Regions from separate parts of the Brevibacillus sp. NL20B1 genome, predicted to be linked through region 4. Evidence: riboswitches for the same ligand, from Rfam matches in the RefSeq annotation. Region 4 holds a riboswitch; each other region holds the start of a gene.
The links. A riboswitch is a leader RNA that binds a small molecule or an ion and turns the genes downstream of it on or off. The one in region 4 is predicted to bind cobalamin.
Positions count from the first base shown of each region.

Region 1: another riboswitch for cobalamin. It lies ahead of KDN35_RS03655 (ribonucleoside-diphosphate reductase subunit alpha); the one in region 4 lies ahead of KDN35_RS06665 (iron chelate uptake ABC transporter family permease subunit).
Region 2: another riboswitch for cobalamin. It lies ahead of KDN35_RS12930 (energy-coupling factor ABC transporter permease); the one in region 4 lies ahead of KDN35_RS06665 (iron chelate uptake ABC transporter family permease subunit).
Region 3: another riboswitch for cobalamin. It lies ahead of cobO (cob(I)yrinic acid a,c-diamide adenosyltransferase); the one in region 4 lies ahead of KDN35_RS06665 (iron chelate uptake ABC transporter family permease subunit).

Region 1 covers NZ_JAGTPT010000003.1:115,991-120,687, reverse strand. Annotated here, with positions in the region: gene KDN35_RS03660 (ribonucleotide-diphosphate reductase subunit beta) at 1-734, opposite strand, end outside; gene KDN35_RS03655 (ribonucleoside-diphosphate reductase subunit alpha) at 758-2,977, opposite strand; cobalamin riboswitch at 3,169-3,368, opposite strand; gene KDN35_RS03650 (YisL family protein) at 3,566-3,919, shown strand; gene KDN35_RS03645 (MurR/RpiR family transcriptional regulator) at 4,193-4,697, shown strand, end outside.
Region 2 covers NZ_JAGTPT010000017.1:69,262-73,958, forward strand. Annotated here, with positions in the region: gene KDN35_RS12915 (energy-coupling factor ABC transporter ATP-binding protein) at 1-27, opposite strand, end outside; gene cbiQ (cobalt ECF transporter T component CbiQ) at 31-822, opposite strand; gene KDN35_RS12925 (energy-coupling factor ABC transporter substrate-binding protein) at 819-1,106, opposite strand; gene KDN35_RS12930 (energy-coupling factor ABC transporter permease) at 1,107-1,868, opposite strand; cobalamin riboswitch at 2,019-2,210, opposite strand; gene KDN35_RS12935 (quinone-dependent dihydroorotate dehydrogenase) at 2,303-3,391, opposite strand; gene ald (alanine dehydrogenase) at 3,722-4,697, opposite strand, start outside.
Region 3 covers NZ_JAGTPT010000005.1:146,424-151,120, reverse strand. Annotated here, with positions in the region: gene KDN35_RS05595 (MDR family MFS transporter) at 1-802, shown strand, start outside; gene KDN35_RS05590 (hypothetical protein) at 1,059-1,256, shown strand; gene KDN35_RS05585 (hypothetical protein) at 1,329-1,538, shown strand; cobalamin riboswitch at 1,630-1,843, shown strand; gene cobO (cob(I)yrinic acid a,c-diamide adenosyltransferase) at 2,046-2,594, shown strand; gene cobD (threonine-phosphate decarboxylase CobD) at 2,594-3,703, shown strand; gene cobU (bifunctional adenosylcobinamide kinase/adenosylcobinamide-phosphate guanylyltransferase) at 3,700-4,239, shown strand; gene cobS (adenosylcobinamide-GDP ribazoletransferase) at 4,236-4,697, shown strand, end outside.
Region 4 covers NZ_JAGTPT010000007.1:50,273-54,969, forward strand. Annotated here, with positions in the region: gene lepA (translation elongation factor 4) at 1-444, opposite strand, end outside; gene KDN35_RS06655 (hypothetical protein) at 668-1,681, opposite strand; gene KDN35_RS06660 (sigma-70 family RNA polymerase sigma factor) at 1,651-2,199, opposite strand; partial or broken gene KDN35_RS06665 (iron chelate uptake ABC transporter family permease subunit) at 2,297-2,452, opposite strand; cobalamin riboswitch at 2,618-2,820, opposite strand; gene KDN35_RS06670 (M24 family metallopeptidase) at 2,835-3,929, opposite strand; gene nikC (nickel transporter permease) at 4,086-4,697, opposite strand, start outside.

The DNA of each region.
Region 1 (4,697 bases), on a different contig from region 4:
AAGAAGCGGTTTTGTTTCGTATCCAGTTCGGGAAAATCGGCCAGCAGGAGCTGGAACACTTCCCCGAAAAAGTAGGTGTGCTGCGCCTCGTCCCGCTGAATGTAGCTGATCATCTGGCTGGTTCCCAGCATCTTTTGATGACGGGCCAGATTGTAGAAGAACGCAAACCCGGTGTAGAAGAAGACCCCTTCGAGAATCATGTCGGCGACAAGCGCCTCCAGGAAGGTCTGGGGGGTTTTGTCGTCCCGGAAGCGCTGGTACATGTCGGCGATGAACAGATTGCGCTCCAGAAGCACCTGGTCGTGTTTCCAGTATTCAAACACGTCCTTTTGCGTCTGGTAGTCGACCAGACTGGAGAGCACATAGGAGTAGGACTGGTTGTGAATCACCTCCTGCTGGTTGATAATGGCGGCAATGGCCACCAGGGACGAGTCGGTGAAGTATTGGCCGACATCGGTCACAAAGTTGGTCTGCATGCTGTCGAGCACAGCCAGCAGCCCGATAATCTTCTTGAAGGCGTCCTGTTCGATCGGCGTCAGTTCGGCAAACTGCTGCTTGTCCTTGTTCATCGAAATCTCGGACGGAATCCAGTGGTTGGCGATCAGCACCTTGTACAGCTTGTACATCGCCGGGTGGCGGATATCATCCCAGTTCAACACCCCGGAACACTCGCCGTTGATGATTTTGGTTGACCTGTTGGGCGCGCTTGTATCAAATACCTTTTGCTTCTGCAGCATATCCGTTCTCCTTTCCGCGATCAGGTGCAGGCTTCGCACTCATCAATCTCTACGGCCCGGCTGCGGACGTAGTAGGTCGTCTTCAGCCCCTGCTTCCATGCCTCCAGATGGAGCTGCAGCAGCTCTCTGGCGTGGATGTCGGGGCGGACATACAGATTGATGCTCTGCCCCTGATCGAGGTGGCGCTGGCGGGCGGCCGCCTGTCTGATCGACCAATGCTGGTCGAGGTGATAGGCTCCCTTGTAGTACCACATCGTGCGGGCAGTCAGATCGGGAGCGGGATTGGCGATTTTGTACGTCGTCTTCTCCTCGTAGGCGACCGGTTCAAACACCGGGTCGACGGAAGCGGTGGAGCCGGCGATCAGCGACGTGGAGCCGGTGGGAGCGACCGCCATCAGATACCCGTTGCGAATGCCGTGCCGGGCCACTTCTTTGGCCAGCGCCTCCCACTCGGGCGAATTGTAGCCCCTGCGGGCAAAATAGCTGCCGTTTTCCCATTCGCTGCCCGAAAAGAGCGGATAGGCGCCTTTTTCCTTCGCCAGTTCCAGGGAGGCGCGAATCGTCAAGTAATGGATGCGTTCAAACAACCGGTCGTTGAAGGCGACCGCTTCTTCGCTTTCCCATCTGATTTCCTGGAGCGCCAGCAGATGATGCAGGCCAAACGCTCCCAGCCCGATGCCCCGGTACTTTTTGTTGGTTTGCTGGGCCTGCAGGACGTCGATCCGGTTCACATCGATCACGTTGTCCAGCATCCGCACCTGGATGGGGATCAGCCGCTCCAGCACGTTGGCAGGCACGGCGCGCCCCAGGTTGATGCTGGAGAGATTGCAGACGACGAAATCGCCCGGCGTTTTCCGAATCACGATCTCTCCGTCCTGCAGCACTTCTTCTGTCACCGTGGTGGGCGACATGTTCTGCAGGATTTCCGTGCACAAATTGCTGGAGTAAATCATGCCCGCATGTTTGTTGGGGTTGGCGCGGTTGACGGTATCCCGGTAGAACATGAACGGCGTGCCCGTCTCCAGCTGGGAGATCATGATCCGCTTCATGATCTCGATGGCGGGTACCGTCACGCGGCTCAAGCGGGGATGCCGCACGCACGCCTCGTACCGTTCGCGGAACGTGCCTCGCCCGGGCTCCTCATCGTAGCAATCCTCCAGCGAAAAGCCCATGACGGTGCGCACTTCATGCGGATCAAACAAGTGAAACTCGGCCCGGTTTTCCACCGCTTCCATGAACAGATCAGGGATGCACACACCCGTAAAGATGTCATGCGCCCGCAGGCGTTCGTCCCCGTTGTTCATTTTCAAATCGAGAAACGCCAGGATGTCCTTGTGCCACACGTCGAGATACACGGCAACGCTGCCGTTGCGCGTTCCGAGCTGGTCGACGCTGACCGCCGTATTGTTCAGCTGGCGAATCCACGGGATGACCCCGCTGGATTTGTTTTCATAGCCGCGGATGGAAGAGCCGCGCGCCCGCACTTTTCCCATGTACACGCCGATGCCGCCGCCCATCTTGGACAGCCGGGCGACGTCGGTGTTGGAATCGTAGATGCCCTGCAGAGAGTCGTCGACCGTGTCGACAAAGCAGCTGGAGAGCTGTCCGCCCCGTGCTTTGCCGGCATTCGCCATGGTGGGCGTTGCCACGGTCATGTACTGATGGCTGAGCGCCCAGTAGGCTTCCTTTACCAGCGCGAGTCTTTTTTCGCGGGGTTCCTGCAGCATGAGGTGCATGGCGATGACCATAAACCGCTCCTGGGGCAGTTCATACAGGCTGCCGGTGTAATCCCTCGCCAAATACCGCTCGGCGAGAGTCACGATCCCCAAATAGGTAAACAGCTTGTCCTTTTCCGGATCAATCTCCCGTTCCAGCTCCGCAATCTCTTCCGGACGGTAGGCGGTCAGCAGTTCCTGTTTGTAAATGCCCTTTTCCACCAGCTGTTTCAACAGGTTCAAAAACGAACCGTAGGGACGCGCAGGACTAAAGGAATACGCCCGGCTGCGGGCCGCTTCGTGATACAGGGCAGCGAGGTACGCCCTGGCGGCGACGTAGGTCCATTCCGGCTCCTCTTTGGAGATCAGTTCGGCGGCCGACATGGCAACGATTTTTGCCGCTTCCTGTTCCGTGAGCGTTTTGTGTTTGGCTCTGATGGCCGCCGACTGGATGACGGCATCTGCGCGCAGCCGGGGAAAATCGGCCAGAATGTCGCCAATCAGCGATGTAATACGTTGGTCAATGCCAGAGACAACCGTTTGCAATCTATCCCTCTCCTTTGCGGTTCATGAAAAAAGCATCCTCTCCCGTCGGGTAGAGGATGCTGATGTTGCCCATGTGGAAACAAACATGCCTGTGTCAAAGCGGAACGTGCGCCAGAAAGAGCGGCACGCCGCCGGTGACCGATTCCACACCTCCCCATCCTCGTGGTTCCAACGGTGTTGTCTTTGTGGCAGGTCTCCTGGCTCATGGATCATCGCTTCTCTGAACCTTCCCGTCGATGCGATCGACAGTGGCATCTGACAGAGTCGCTCCCCATTTACAGTGGCGGGACCGCGCCGGACTTGCACCGGTCTTCCCTTTTAAGCGCTTGCCGGAATCCTGGTCAAGCGCACCACAAAGCGTACTATATATGGTTGTATGAAGGTACTATAACACAATATGTTGTGGGAGGGAAGACTGATCTTGGCTGGCCGCTTCCAAAAAAGCGGGTCCGGTCCAGTGACTAGCTGTCACAAAACCGCCAAGCATTGCGCGCCCTGCTTTTCCCTTGCCAATCTGTTATAATGAGACGAGTATGGAGATTGCACTGGGCAAGGAGTGAGCAAACGGTGAGCTATGCGTATCTTAAAGCCCACGTAGGCGGTTGGGAAGTGGCATTCATCCTGCTGATCGTCGGGTACATCCTTTTCCGTCTCGGCAAGGAAAAAGTGGGCAACATCGTTCACATGTTTCTGCGCGTGATGATGGTGATTGTGGTCGTGACAGGCGGTTGGATGTTGTTTAAGTTCCACACGGGAGACGTCCTGTACTATGTGAAGGGACTGCTGGGGATTGTCGTCTTCGGGCTGATGGAAATGGCGCTGGGACGGGCACGCCGCCAGGAAGCCAGCATCGGATTTTTCGTTGGCGCGCTCGCGCTGATGGTGCTTGTCATCCTGATCGGGTACCGCGTAATCGTGTAGGCGGCCGGTGCTTTGCACACACGTCGAAAAGCTTTCACTCGGATCAAAAGGTTCCGGGTGGAGGCTTTTTTTGTTGTTGTTCGCTAAGACAAGCGGCGCCAAGAGCGGCGGATGCTCGCGGAAGCGGAGTGCGCCGCGAATCAGAACGGTCTGATATAGAATGGAGAACTTCTCCACATATATCAATCAATATGGCGGAATGCTCCGCTTTTGCATATAATGGCGGTAGGAATAAAGCTGTTTTCTTTTGGTGATAAACGGAGGAGGACGCCGATGACGGTAAATCAGAAAGAGCAGACGGCCGGCGCGTCCGGCGGCGCGGCCAAAACCAATGCCACCCTGCTGGGCATTCAGAGTTTGCGGCCGTCGTTTACCAAATCTGAGCAAAAAGTGGCGGAGATCGTACTGAGCCAGACGGAGAGCGTAATTTACTCTTCCGTCATCGACCTGGCGGAAAAAGCGGGCGTGGGCGAAACCACCGTGCTGCGCTTCTGCCGCAAGATCGGTTTTCGCAGCTACCAGGAGTTCAAGCTGGCGCTGGCCCAGGAGCTGGTCCATCCGGTGAAAAACCTGCACGGTGAGGTAACGGAGGAGGATTCGCTGACGACCATCGCGCAAAAGGTGACGGCCACCAACATGCAGGCGGTTGGTGACACCAGCTCGCTCATCGACCCGGTCGAGCTGGAGCGGTGTGTCGACCTGCTGCAAGCCGCCAACACGATCCACTTTTACGGCGTGGGAACATCCGGGGTGACGGCCCAGGATGCCAAATACACGT
Region 2 (4,697 bases), on a different contig from region 4:
GGCAAACTCAAGCACATGCGTTGTCACGTCTCATCCTCCGATCCACCATTCCCATGCCGCCAGCAGCACGCATCCGACCAGTGCCTCCCGTTCGTGCCGCTTGGAGCGGACATGTGTTGACAGGCTGACGACGCGAAAGTCCTCCGTGAAACCTCGCGCCATCATGCCCAGGTACAGCTGCCGATACCGGAGCATCGCACGTGCAAACAGCCGGCTGACCAACCTGCCGGTGTCGCGGAGCGCCGCGCGAATCCCCTGATAGCCGCCCCTCGCGATTTGCGCGGTCCGCAGCCAGGCTGCCGTTTCCAGAAACACAAACCCCAGACGGTACATAAGCATCACCAGATCGGTCAGCACCGCCGGCAGGCCGATGCGGCGCAGCACCTGGAGCAGTTCGGCAAACGGCACGGTAAAGAGCACGAAATACAAGCAGGACAGTGCCGCGAGGGAACGGCACATGAGGGTCACTGCCCGGGCGACGCCGTCCGTGGTCACATAGATCACCCAGCCTCCCCACTGCCAGGCGGCCAGGACATTGGCGCCGCTGCTCCACCCGGACGAAGGCGCCGCTTCCACCAACAGGGCCGGCATTCCCGCGGCCAGAAACGAACATGCGAGAACGAGCCCGACCAGGTAGACGCGCCAGGGAATGCGGGCGTAGGCGACAATCCAGATGCTGATCCAGACAAAGGCGGCAATCTGCACGGGCGGATGGCTGACCAGGACGATCAACATCAGCGCCACGGCAAACAGCAGCTTGCAGCCGGGGGACAGGCGGCGCAGCCGGTTGGTGTAGGCGAGCGTATCCAACTGGTCGATCATTGTTCTTTGCCGTTGTTCAACCGACCCCGGTACAGGCCGATTGCATATCCGATAAATCCGGCGCCCAGCGCGGCCTGCACGGCAAACAGCAGGCTTTCCGTCTCGCCGCCCGGCGGCTCCACAAGCGGCTGGAACCAGGGCTCATAGTCGGGGGCCACTTCTTTGATCGCTTCTTCCGCCGCGCCGTCCGCTCCGCCAAACTCCGAATCTTTCACCAATATCAGCGGCAGCACGGCCAACAACGCCACCAGCAGCAACAGCACCCGGTTTGACCAGCGTTTCACTTACATCCCCTCCCGTTTGAGCAGCGGCAGTTGCGACAGTTCTTTTGCATTGTACGACTGCAGCCAGTTCCAGACGAGCACCGTCAGCAGTCCCTCGCTTATGGCCAGCGGCACCTGCGTCAGCGCGAAGATGCCGGCAAATTTGGCGAACGAGGCGGCGACACCACCGGATGCTGCCGGAAACGCCAGCGCCAGCTGCAGTGACGTCACCACGTACGTGGTCAGGTCGGCCAGGGCAGCCGCCAGAAACACTGCCACCCGCTGGCCGCCGTTGGCCCGCAGCACCAGCCGATACACCCCGTAGGCCACAAACGGCCCGACCACTGCCATGGAAAACGCGTTGGCCCCCAGCGTGGTCAAGCCGCCGTGGGCGAGCAGCAGGGCCTGGAACAGCAGCACCAAGGTGCCCAGCACCGACATGACCAGCGGACCGAACAGGATGGCTCCCAGGCCGGTCCCGGTCGGGTGGGAACTGCTCCCGGTCACAGACGGAATTTTCAATGCGGACAGAACAAAGGCAAACGCCCCCGCCACCCCCAGCAGCAGCTTCAACTCGGGGTTATCCTGGACCAGCCGCTTGATGGAGCGCAGGCCCAGCAGGAAAAAGGGCAGAAACGCGGCCCACCAGAACAGCGCCCACTCCACCGGCAAAAAGCCTTCCATGATGTGCATGGCGTGTCCGGTCTCCGGCTCATTCAGCAGAAAGTACAGGACAAATCCCGTCACAAGCATTCCGCTCATCAACGAACGCGAACGGCTCATCGAGCATCCTCTCCCTATCTGGTTCGACATCCAACGTCCAAGAAAAAAACTCATCCGGCCGGATGAGCTTTGCGCAATGTGAATAGACGACTACTTCCTCAAACAAAACAGTCGTACTGCCTGGGCTCACCTCTCCTTTCCTCGAAGGCTGTTGGGTGCGGCAGCTAGGTAGGTCTCCTGGCTTCCAGATCATCACGCTCTTTTGCCTTCCCCGTCCGGCGAGCGGCGAGTGGCCTGTCAAAAGAGAATTCCCTGGTTACAGTGGCGGGACCGCTCGGGATTTTCACCCGATTCCCTGTTACCCCTTATCCGCATAAGGGCACCTAGCTCCGTTGTATTCGGTTTTTTTCCTTTCCATCTTGGACGTTTGCGTCCATTATAAACGAGCCCCCGCGAAAGCAAAAGAGGGGAGAATCGTCTCCGAGGTGCGCTATCTATCGTGCGTCCACGCCTACCGCGTCGCTGATGCGGGCAAACCCGTCCTTCTTCAACAGCTGCACCAGCCGTTTGTTAATCTGCCGCGCAATACCCGGCCCGCGGTAGATCATTCCCGTGTACACCTGCACCAGGCTGGCGCCGGCGCGAATCTTGCGGTAGGCGTCGTCACCGGTGAAGATGCCGCCCACTCCGATGATCGGCACCTTGTCCCCCACTTCCTGGTAAATTTCTCTCACCCAGGCGGTGGACCGCTCCTCCAGCGGCTTTCCGCTCAAGCCGCCCGCTTCTTCTGCGTACGGGTGGTTTTCCACCCCATCACGGGACAGTGTGGTGTTGGTGGCGATGATGCCGGCCGCCCCTTCGGCCACCGCGGCCCTGACCACGTCACTCATCTGCTCGTCCGCCATGTCGGGCGATACCTTCACCAGGATCGGCTTCGCCTTGGCGCCGCGCATCTCCAGTTCGGCCGCCTTGGCCTTCACTTCGCGGAGAATGGACCGCAGGCTGTTGGCCTCCTGCAAGTCGCGCAGGTTGGGCGTGTTGGGCGAGCTGACGTTGATCACAAAATAATGGCCGTACGAATAGAGCAGGTCCAGGCACTTGCTGTAGTCGGAAGCCGCTTCTTCATTGGGCGTCAGCTTGTTCTTGCCGATGTTGATGCCGATCGGGATGTCGGCATAGGCGTAGTCCAACAGGTTTTGCGAGGCGGTGTAGGCGCCGTAATTGTTGAACCCCATGCGGTTAATGACCGCCTGCTTCTCCGGCAGGCGGAACAGCCGCGGCTGCGGATTGCCCGGTTGTCCCTGCGGCGTGATTGTGCCCACTTCCACGAATCCAAAGCCCAGCGAAGCCAACGCGTGATAGACTTCGGCGTTTTTGTCAAATCCGGCGGCCAGGCCGACTGGATTGGGAAAGCGAATGCCCCAGAGCGTTGTCTCCAGACGTTCGTCGCGGAACTGATACACCATCTTCAGGATGCTTTTGCCCGGTGCGGAGTTTTCCACTGACCGGAGCAGGTGTATGGTCTTCTCATGCGCTTCTTCTGCGCTCATCTTAAACAGGAATTTTTTGACCAGTTGATACATCACTGCACTCCTCACTCGTTCTACTGCCTAGTAGCATACCATATTTGCAAAAGGGTGCGCACTACGAGAGAAGTACCCTTTCCCTTCGGTTACGGAAAAACTTCTGCCGCGATACGAGGATAGACCCTGGTCCATTGGCAGCAGACGGCTGTTTCGGTTCCTACTCCTCCCGTCTGCAGGCAGCCGGCCCCTCTAGCAACTAGTATCCTCATTCCCTATGCCTGTATTCTCTTAAACCCGATCTCCCGACAAAAAAACTGCCTGCCCCGATTGGCAGGGCAGGCAGTTGGTCACGGTTTTGCTGTGTCGGCTGGGATCGTCCCGGCCCGGTCAGTTTTTCACCAGCAGCACGTCGTCGATAGAGACGTACGGCAGGTTGTGCGCTTCGGCGACGGCCTTGTAGGTCACGTTCCCCTCGATCACGTTGACCCCTTTGGCCAGCGCGCGGTTGTCCAGAATCGCTTGGCGGTAGCCCTTGTTGGCAAGCTGCACAGCGTACGGCACGGTCACATTGGTCAGTGCCAGCGTGGAAGTGCGCGCCACCGCGCCCGGCATGTTGGCAACCGCGTAGTGGATCACGCCGTGTTTTTCGTAGGTCGGGTTGTCGTGCGTGGTGATGCGGTCGATCGTTTCGATGGAACCGCCCTGGTCGATCGCCACGTCGACGATCACAGAGCCCGGTGCCATCGTTTTGACCATCTCTTCCGTCACCAGGCGAGGTGCACGGGCACCAGGGATGAGCACGGCGCCGATGAGCAGGTCCGCCTTTTTCACGGCGTTGGCGATGTTGAACGAATTGGACATCAGGGTTTGCACGCGACCTTGGAACAGGTCATCCAGTTGGCGCAGGCGATCAGCATTCACGTCGATAATCGTGACGTTGGCGCCCAGACCGACTGCCATTTTGGCAGCGTTGGTGCCGACGATGCCGCCGCCGATGATGACCACTTCACCTTTTTGCACACCAGGTACGCCGCCGAGCAGCACGCCCTTGCCGCCGTACGGTTTCTCCAGGAACTGCGCGCCGATTTGCACGGACATGCGGCCGGCCACTTCGGACATCGGCATCAGGAGAGGCAGTGAACCGTTGTCCAATTGAATGGTTTCATACGCGATCGCCACCACTTTTTTCTCCATCAGGGCGCGAGTCAGCTCCGGTTCCGGCGCCAGGTGCAGGTAGGTGAACAGGACCAGGCCTTCGCGGAAGTAGCCGTATTCGGACGGAAGCGGTTCTTTTACTTTCATCACCATATCGGCTGCCCACGCTTCCGCTGCCGTGGCGACGATCTCCGCTCCTACCGCCGTG
Region 3 (4,697 bases), on a different contig from region 4:
GGAGAGACGGGCGGCCGAGCCGATCATTTCGTTTTCCATGTTCAGACAGCGGCTGTTTGCCGCAAGCAATATGGTGTCTCTTCTGTACGGCGCGTCCTTCATCATCACGACCGTCTACATTCCGATCTTTATCCAGGGAGTGTTTGGCGGCTCGGCGTCCAACTCGGGGCTGCTGCTCACTCCGATGATGCTCGGATCGGTACTCGGCAGCCAAACGGGCGGGATGCTGACGACGAAGACCAGCTACCGCAACATCATGCTGCTGTCCGCCGCCTTTTTCCTGTCCGGCTTGTTTTTGTTGGGGACGCTGACACCGGAGGTCTCGCGCAGTCTGGTGACCGTCTACATGGTCCTTACCGGGTTTGGCGTCGGTTTTTCCTTCTCCGTCCTGGGCATGGCTGCGATCCACAACTTTGACATGCGTCAACGCGGTTCGGCCAGCTCGACCAACTCGTTTTTCCGCTCGCTGGGCATGACGCTGGGCGTGAGCGTGTTTGGAATCGTACAGCGCAACCTGTTCCAGAGCGGCTTGGAAGAGGTATTTGCCGGTGGAAGCGGCATTCCGGCAGGGGGGCTGGTTGACCCGCGGGCGGTGCTGACTCCGGAAACCCGGGCGTCCATTCCGGCACCTGTCCTGGAGCAGATTACCGCAGTCCTCTCCTCGTCGATTGCGCAGACGTTCATGTGGGCGCTGATTCCGGCCTGTCTGGCGGTCGTAGGGATCCTGCTGATGGGCAAAGAGCGGATAAGCATACCCGCTGCACAGGTACGGCCCAAAACAGCGGAGCGGGGAAGAAGATAAACTAAAAGGCGAACACAGCCCTCGTGCACCGGAATGATCTCCGGCTGCATGCAGGGCTGCTTTTTTGTGCGTGGAGCATTATCAGATCAGGCCTGATTGGTTCGGGCGGGTTCAATAAATTCCAGCAATATAATATTATAGTAAATATTGGTAGAAGGTAAATGCAAGCGTGACGTGTTTTCGCTGCTGTTCAAAGAACGAAGGGGGACAAACCATTTTGCAAGGAAAAACGTACCTATATCTGATTCCCGCAGTCATGGCCGCGATCCTGGTCGCCTGTTATCCCTTTGATTTATTTGACAGAATCTTCGTACTCCCACCCGAAAGACAGACGGTCCGTGAAGAAGAAGTGCTGCAAACCGTTGCCAGGATAAAAGACAACGTAACAATCGGCTCAACCAAACAAGAAGTCGCCGCACTGTTCGGTGACAGGTACGTTCTCGTGGATGACTAGGGGGATCTCGAAAACGGCTGTGATGAATTCTGGCTGTACCGCTTTTTCACCGAGGAGGATTACCAGTCCTCTGTGCCCGACCATGTCATTGATCAAGAGGGGATTCGCAGCGGAAAAGTAGGAGCCGCCTTCTTCATCGGCTGGAAAGATGAACGAGTCTACCTGTACACCATCGCTTACCTTCAAGGCCCCAATCGCAATCTGCATGTTTACTCCAATGTGAATGGAACCAGAGCAGAAGAAATTTTGAATCCAGATGGCTCGATGGCGCCCGTCGATTAAAAGTCAGCCCATTGCCCGCTCGCTTTTTCCTTCCTATCCACGGCCACTTTTGTTATGATGGAGACAAGTGCCGGTCATGTGCGGCACCGACAACTGCATACGGCAAACAGGTCTTCACCTGCGCGGACGCTTCCGGGCGGGTGAAGTTAAAAGGGAAGTTTGGTGAAAATCCAACGCGGTCCCGCCACTGTAAGAGGGGAGTTTTCCTTCGCGGCGACAGCCATCCACTGCTCCAGCGGGAGTGGGAAGGAGAAGGAAAGCGGCGATCCTCAAGCCAGGAGACCTGCCTGTTTTGCGTGAGCACTGATTTCCTTCGGGTCAAAGGAAAAGGTGAGGATTGTCGTGGACGTCGTGTCGACGCTTTGCTTCCTTTGGTTTTCGAGGAAAGCAAAGCGTTTTTTAATTGTATCTGAAAAGACACCGTGAACGGTAGATGAGCTGGCACAAGGGGCGGACCGTTTGGCATCGCGTCCCTGGTTGGCCGGCCAGAGGGGGAGGAAATGGTCGATGAACAAATCCGACAACAAGCGAGGACTGGTCCTGGTGTACACCGGGGACGGAAAAGGGAAGACAACGGCGGCGCTGGGGCTGGCCGTACGGGCGACCGGCCGCGGCAAGCGTGTGTTGGTGGTACAGTTTATCAAGTCGCCGGAACGCACCTACGGGGAAAAAATCGTCTTTGACCGGTTGGGCATCGAGATGGTGCAAAAAGGCATCGGCTTTACCTGGACGAAAACGCCCGAGGAGCACCGCGCCGCTCTGCGGGAAGCGTGGCGATACGCCAAGGAGCAGGTATTGGGCGGCGAATACGACATGGTGATTCTCGACGAATTGAACAACGCGCTGGCGATTGATCGTTTTCCCGTAGCGGACGTGCTGCCGCTGGACGATGTAGTGGACACGATCAAAAACAGGCCGAGCCACGTGCATCTGGTGATTACGGGACGGGACGCGCGGCCGGAAATCATCGCGATTGCCGATCTGGTAACGGAGATGAAAGCGGTCAAGCACTACTATGACGAAGGCATCCCCGCCGTGCTGGGGGTGGAGTATTGATGACCGCCGTGTTGGAGGTGTTCGGTCACGGCGGCGATCTGGTTACGGCGGCGGAGCGCTTCGGTGTGGAAGTCGGGCAATTTGTCGATTTCAGCGCCAACATCAACCCGCTGGGCCCGCCTGCCCGCGTGCTGGAAGGACTGCGGGAGGTGCTGCCTCGGGTGGTTCACTATCCCGATCCGGGGCACCGGTCGTTTCGCAGCGCATTGGCGGCAAAGCTGAACCTGCCGGCATCGTGGCTTCTGCCGACCAACGGGGCGGCCGAGGCGATGGCCCTGGCGATCCTCGCACTGAAGCCGCAGACGGTCGGCATCGTCACGCCTTGTTTTTCCGAATATGCCCAACTTTCCAGGCAGTTCGGCGCCCGCGTGCTGACCTGCCCGGGGCGGGAAGATCGCGGCTTCAAGCCGGACGAGGCGGAGCTGGACCGGCTGTTTGAACAGGCAGACCTTGTCTTTGTCGGTTCTCCCAACAACCCGACCGGCCTCTTGTATGAACCGGAAGAACTGCTGCGGATGGCCGGCTGGACCGACAGGACAGACACGCATCTGGTGATCGACGAGGCGTTTCTCGACTTTGTCGCGGAGGAGCGTCAGTTTACGCTGGCAGACCAGCTTTCCCGGTTTCCGCGCGTGCTGGTGATGCGCTCGCTGACGAAGATGTTCGCCATTCCCGGGCTGCGCCTCGGCTACGCCGTCGCCGTGCCCGCGCTGATTGAGCGGCTGCGGGAAAAGCAGGTCAGCTGGAGCGTCAACAGTCTGGCGCTTGCGGCCGGGGAGCTTTGCCTGGAGGAAGCGGACTACGAAGCGAAAACCAGACGGCTGATTGCCAAAGAGCGTTCCTATCTGTCCGGTGCCATCGCGCAGGAACTGGGCTGGCGCGTCTGGCCGGGCGAAGCCAACTTTCTGCTCGTGCGCTGTCCGGCTCAGATAACGGCGGCGGAACTGCAGGAGCTGCTGGGCAGACGGGGCATCTTGATTCGCAGTTGTGCCATGTACCCCGGCTTGACGCCCGGTGATTTTCGCATCGCAGTCCGCACCCGGCCGGAAAACGACCGCCTGTTGACGGCCTTGCGGGACGTCTGGCGTGAAAGGAGGGAGCGGCGCTGAGCCTGATCGTCGTTACCGGAGGCGTCCGCTCGGGGAAGAGCCGCTTCGCCGAAAAACTGGCTGCACAGGCGGGAGGCCCCGTCTTGTACGTGGCCACCGGCCAGGCATGGGACGAGGAAATGAAGCAACGGATTGAGCGGCATCGGGCGCGGCGGCCCCGCAATTGGGGACTGGCCGAAACAGATGGCACCCTGGCTGTGACCCTGCCGCAACTGAAGAGGTATCCGGTGGTGCTGTTGGACTGCCTGTCGACGTGGGTCAGCACACGGCTGATGAGTGTGCCGGAAGCGTCCTGGCGGGACGAAGCAATCGGGCGGGCGCTCCTGGAGGAAGCGGAGCAGTGGCTGGATGAAGCCTGCAGCGACGGCCGTACCGTTATCGCCGTGACCAGCGAGGTGGGTCTGGGCGGCGTCGCGATGACCAAGCTGGGCCGCTGGTTTGCCGACGTGCTGGGCGACGTCAACCAGCTGGCCGCCAGCCGGGCTGATACGGTCTATGCCGTTTTGGCAGGCATTCCCTGGAGGATAAAAGGATGAACGCGTTTTTTCATGCACTGTCGTTTTTTACCCGCATCCCTGTTCCCTGGCTGCGCCCGTCGGAAGAGGCCTGGAAGAAGAGCGTCGTCTGGTACCCGGCTGTCGGACTGGTGATCGGCCTCGTGCTGTGTGGGGTGCATCAGGCGGCCTTGTGGGCGTTTGCGCCGCTGACTGCTGCCGTGTTGACGATGGCCTGCTGGGTCTACATCACCGGCGGACTGCATCTGGACGGCTGGATGGACCTGGCCGACGGTCTGGGCAGCAGCCGGCCGCGGGAACAGATGCTGGCGATCATGAAAGACAGCCGGACCGGAGCGATGGGGGTGCTGGCGGCGATTGTGCTGCTTCTGGTCAAGACGGCGGCGCTGGCCGAGCTCGACCATCGGCAGCTTGCCGCCTGTCTGCTGCTGGTGCCCGCCGCCGCACGCACGCATGTGCTGCTGGCGATCCGCTGCTGG
Region 4 (4,697 bases):
GCGCTCCGGCTCCGCGCTGGGCAGGTCGATCTTGTTGATGACCGGGATAATCTCGAGATTGTTGTCCAGCGCCAAATAGACGTTGGCCAATGTCTGCGCCTCAATCCCCTGGGCGGCGTCCACCACCAGGAGCGCCCCTTCACAGGCGGCAAGGCTGCGGGATACTTCGTACGTAAAGTCGACGTGTCCGGGGGTGTCGATCAGGTGCAGGATGTACTCCTCTCCGTCATCGGCTTTATAGTTCAACCGCACGGCGTTCAGCTTGATCGTAATGCCGCGCTCCTTTTCCAGCTCCATCGTGTCCAGAAACTGGTCTTCCATCTCGCGGGCCGACAGTGCTCCGGTCAGCTCCAAAATGCGGTCCGCCAGGGTTGACTTTCCGTGGTCAATATGGGCGATAATGGAAAAATTGCGAATTCGTTTCTGTCTTTCACGGCGATCCATCTGTGTCTGTTCCCTCCCACGCCATCCGAAAGTCGCTTTCAGATAGCGTTCCGAAAAAATACACTAAGGTCAATTATAACAAAGGCCGGATAGCGGAGCAATAAGCAGGAACGAGGCGGAAGGAGAGGGAAGATGGGAGATGGAAGGGGCATGACGGGGCGCACCCCTTCTGGAGGAGAGGGCGACGGGGGAATTAGGGGAGCAGCACCCGGGTACGGCCCTGTCAGTGTGCAGAGCCGTACCTTTTCAGTTTCTGCACGATCTGCGGCGGAAACATCGACTCGAGGCTGCTCTGGTAACGGCTGCCGTCCTCCGGCATGCGGTGGCTTGTGACCTGGTACCCGGCGCTGCCGCCGCGAGAGACCCTGTACGCGATGTCAAAGACCATCGGGGCGCTGAGCGCGAGCTGCTGTTGGTCCCCGCCCCTGCCGGTAATCTGCACCCATGCGTACACGCGCCGGTTCTCCGCATTGGGGGCTTCCACGCCGATTACATCCAGTTTGACGTCCCGCTCACCGCCGAGCCAGTCAAGATCACCCCGGATGCTCTGCAGGTAGCGGGTAATCAGCGGCGTGACCAGTTCCCGGTTGGCCGGCGACACGCCCTCCTTCACCTCGACGAACACCTGTCCGAAATGCTTGCCGCCGGAGACGACCTGCAGCTTCCAGATACCCGCATGCGGCAAAACGATGCCGGAAGGAAAATGGCCGTCCGCGTCATACTGCGGTCCCGCCACCCGGTAGCTGCCCAGATCCACGCGCTCCCCCTCGGTGCTCCACCCGACCAGATTCACTTCCGGGGCAAACGGACCATTCAGCAGCCAGAACACGTTTTGCATCTGTCCTTCGTACAGCTCATCCGTGATGATGCGCACCGGCTTCTCGCCGACATAGCGGAACGGTTTGCCGTCATGGACCGTCTCCATCTGCGGCGACGTTTTCCACAGCACGGGAGGAGAGGAGACGAGGCCGAACAGCGGCGGTGCGGTTGTCTTCGGCGCGGGGCCAGGGGCGGCCGGTTGCTTGGGCTGCAGCGCATCGGGCCACCACATCCACAGGGCCAGCAGCGTCACCGCAGCGGACGCCGACGCCAGAAGCGGTCCGCGCCTCTGCCGCTGCGACCGCTGTCTGATGCGCTTTCGCACGGCTTCTTCCATTCCGGGGGTAAACGTCACGTCCTTGCACACCGTTTCGTCGGCCCGCTCCTTCAGCTCTCGCAGCCATTTGTCCCGTTCCATTCCCATTCCTCCCTTGACTCCATCCGCTGTCTCAACTGCTGCCGGGCGCGGTGCAGCCGTGTCCGGACCGTTCCCTCCGTCACGCCAAGCACTTCGGCCGTTTCCGCGATGGACAGATCGGCGTAGTAGTGCAGCGCGATCACCTGGCGGTACAGCGGCGGCAGCTCCAGCACCAGGCGAACCAGCTCGTCCCGTTGCGCCCGCTCCATGACCTGCCGCTCCGCGGACACGTCGCTCTCCCTGCTGATCCAGGAACGAGGCAGCAGGTTGCGAAACGCCCAGGAGCGCAGGCACCCTTTGCACTCGTTCACGGCGATCCGGTAGAGCCAGGTGCGGATGCTGCTCTCGCCGCGAAAACGGGGCAGGTGACGGTACGCTTTCAAAAAGACGTCCTGCGTGATGTCTTCCGCCAGACTGCGGTCTTTCACCATCAAGGTGACCAGGCGAAGCACGCGCGTCCCGTATTCCCGCATGATCTGTTCCAGCACCGCTTCCACCGTCGGCTGCAGTTTTTCCACGCGGCGCGCCTCCCTTCGTGTGCATTCACCTGTTTAGATGCGGCCGGCCGACGAAATGTTACAACGTTTATGGCGAAAAACGGGTCCAGGGGAGCGGGAGTGCGCCAAACAGCATGACCGATGTCGCCCCGACCGACGCCCCCGAAGAGACGCCCAGGATGTCGGGATCAGCGAGGGAATTGCGGACAAGTGCCTGGATGGCCGCCCCGACTACGGAGAGGCCATCCCCGACGAAAGCACCAATACATACTCGCCTGCCTGTTGTAAACCTGGCTCACATGTTTACGCACAAACAAAAAAGCATCTCCCGTATTGGACGGAAGATGCCTGTCTGCATGCGGACACGACAAAAGAACAGACGCGGAGCGCCGTTTCTTTCTGTCCCCTGCTTTCCACACATCCCCATCCTCGTGGGTAAAAGCGTGATCGCTTCACGGCAGGTCTCCTGGCTTGGGTTCATCGCTCCCTGCACCTTCCCATCTCGCCAGACCGGCGAGACAGTGGCTGTCGCAGGGCGCTCCCGTTACAGTGGCGGGACCGCGTCGGACTTTCACCGAACTTCCCTTTTAAGCCCCCCGGGCGGACCTGCACCCGGACGGCACCGTGAAACACCATATTCGTTTTTCGTCTGAGCCTTACCTGATGACGGTCAGCTGTTTCGGGAACTGCGTCAATACATCGCAGCCGCTGTCGGTCACCAGCACGTCGTCCTCGATTCGCACGCCCCCCACGCCCGGGAGGTAGATCCCCGGTTCGATCGTGAAGACCATGCCGGGACGAAGCACGTCCTGGTTTTGTCCGTGAACCGACGGATATTCGTGGACGTCCATGCCCAATCCGTGCCCCAGACGGTGCATGAAATACGGACCATACCCTTTTTCCTCGATTACGCGGCGAGCCGTTTGGTCGAGGTGAGCCAGCGTGACACCCGGACGCACCTCAGCGATGGCCGCTTCGTTGGCCGCAAGCACCGTCTCGTAGATTTCCCGAAGCTGTGCACTGATCTCGCCGATCGCAAAGGTGCGGGTGATGTCGGACACGTAGCCGTCAGCCGCCACGCCCAGGTCAAACAACAGCAGGTCTCCCTCGCGCACCTGCCGGCTGCCCGGGGTTCCGTGCGGCAGCGCCGATTTTTCGCCGGCCAGCACCATCGTGTCAAACGAAGGCCCGTCAGCCCCCAACCGCTTCATCTGGTATTCCAGTTCGGCGACGATCTCCATCTCGGTGACACCCGGTTTCACTTTTTTCAGACTCTCGCTCAGTGCCTGTTCCACCAGCCGCACGGCGTGCCTGATGCGGGCCACTTCCTCCGCCGACTTGATCAACCGCATTTCGCGGAGCGGTTCCTCCACGTCGGCGTACCGCTTGGCCGACACGACCGCGCTCATCGCTTCAAAGCGCTCCACAGTCATGTGGCTCTTCTCGATGCCCAACCGCGTCACTCCGGCGGGCAGCGCCTGCTTCAACACGTCATACGGATTATCCGTATCGGTATGCGTCAGGATTTGCTTGACCCCGGAAGCCGCCGCTGCCGCCGCTTCACGATCCAGCGCCGGGACGATCAACGACGGTTCGCCCTGCGCCGGGATGATGAGGCCCATGAAGCGTTCGTGGGGTTCCGTAAAAAAGCCAGTCAGATAGTAAACGTGTTTGGGCGAGGTGATCAACACCGCGTCCAACTCTTCCTTTTCCATATACGTGTGCAACTGCTGCATGCGCTCCTGGTACAACTTGCTCACCCTGCTTTCTCTTGGTATCTACTAGCGAGGATACCATGTCCTCGGAAAAAAAAGAAGCGAGCGGGCCCTATCACCCATGCTCCACGGACTTTGTCTATATACGGGAAGGCTGCCGAGCAGCCTCGACAGCCGGACGGAATGGCGTTTTCAATGTTTCATCCGCGGGTCAAGCGCGTCGCGCAGACCGTCGCCGATCAGGTTGAAGCCGAGCACCGTCAGCATGATGGACAAGCCGGGGAAGATGACGGTCCACGGCGCTTTTTGAATGTACTGGCGTGAGTCGGACAGCATCAGCCCCCACTCCGGCTGCGGCGGCTGCGCCCCCAGTCCGAGGAACCCCAGGGCAGCCGCTTCAAGAATTGCCGTCGCAATGCCCAGCGTGCCGGTGACGATGATCGGCGCCAGGCTGTTCGGCAGGATGTGATGCAGGATAATCCGAGAGTTTTTCGATCCGATCGCCTTCGCTGCCATGACAAACTCTTCCTCTTTCAGGCTTAACACGCGCGAACGGACCAGCCGTCCGTAGGTAGGAATGTTGACGATGGCGATCGCCAGCAGGGCGTTCTCCAGCGATGGTCCGAGCATCGCCACAATCGCGATGGCGAGCAGAATACTGGGGAAGGCCAGCATGATGTCAAACAGCCGGGAGATGATCATGTCCACCCAGCGGCCGTAATAGCCGGCAAGCAGGCCGAGAAACGTGCCGACGATTACCGATCCGATGACGGAGAACAGCCCGACGCGCAGGGAGATTTGCGC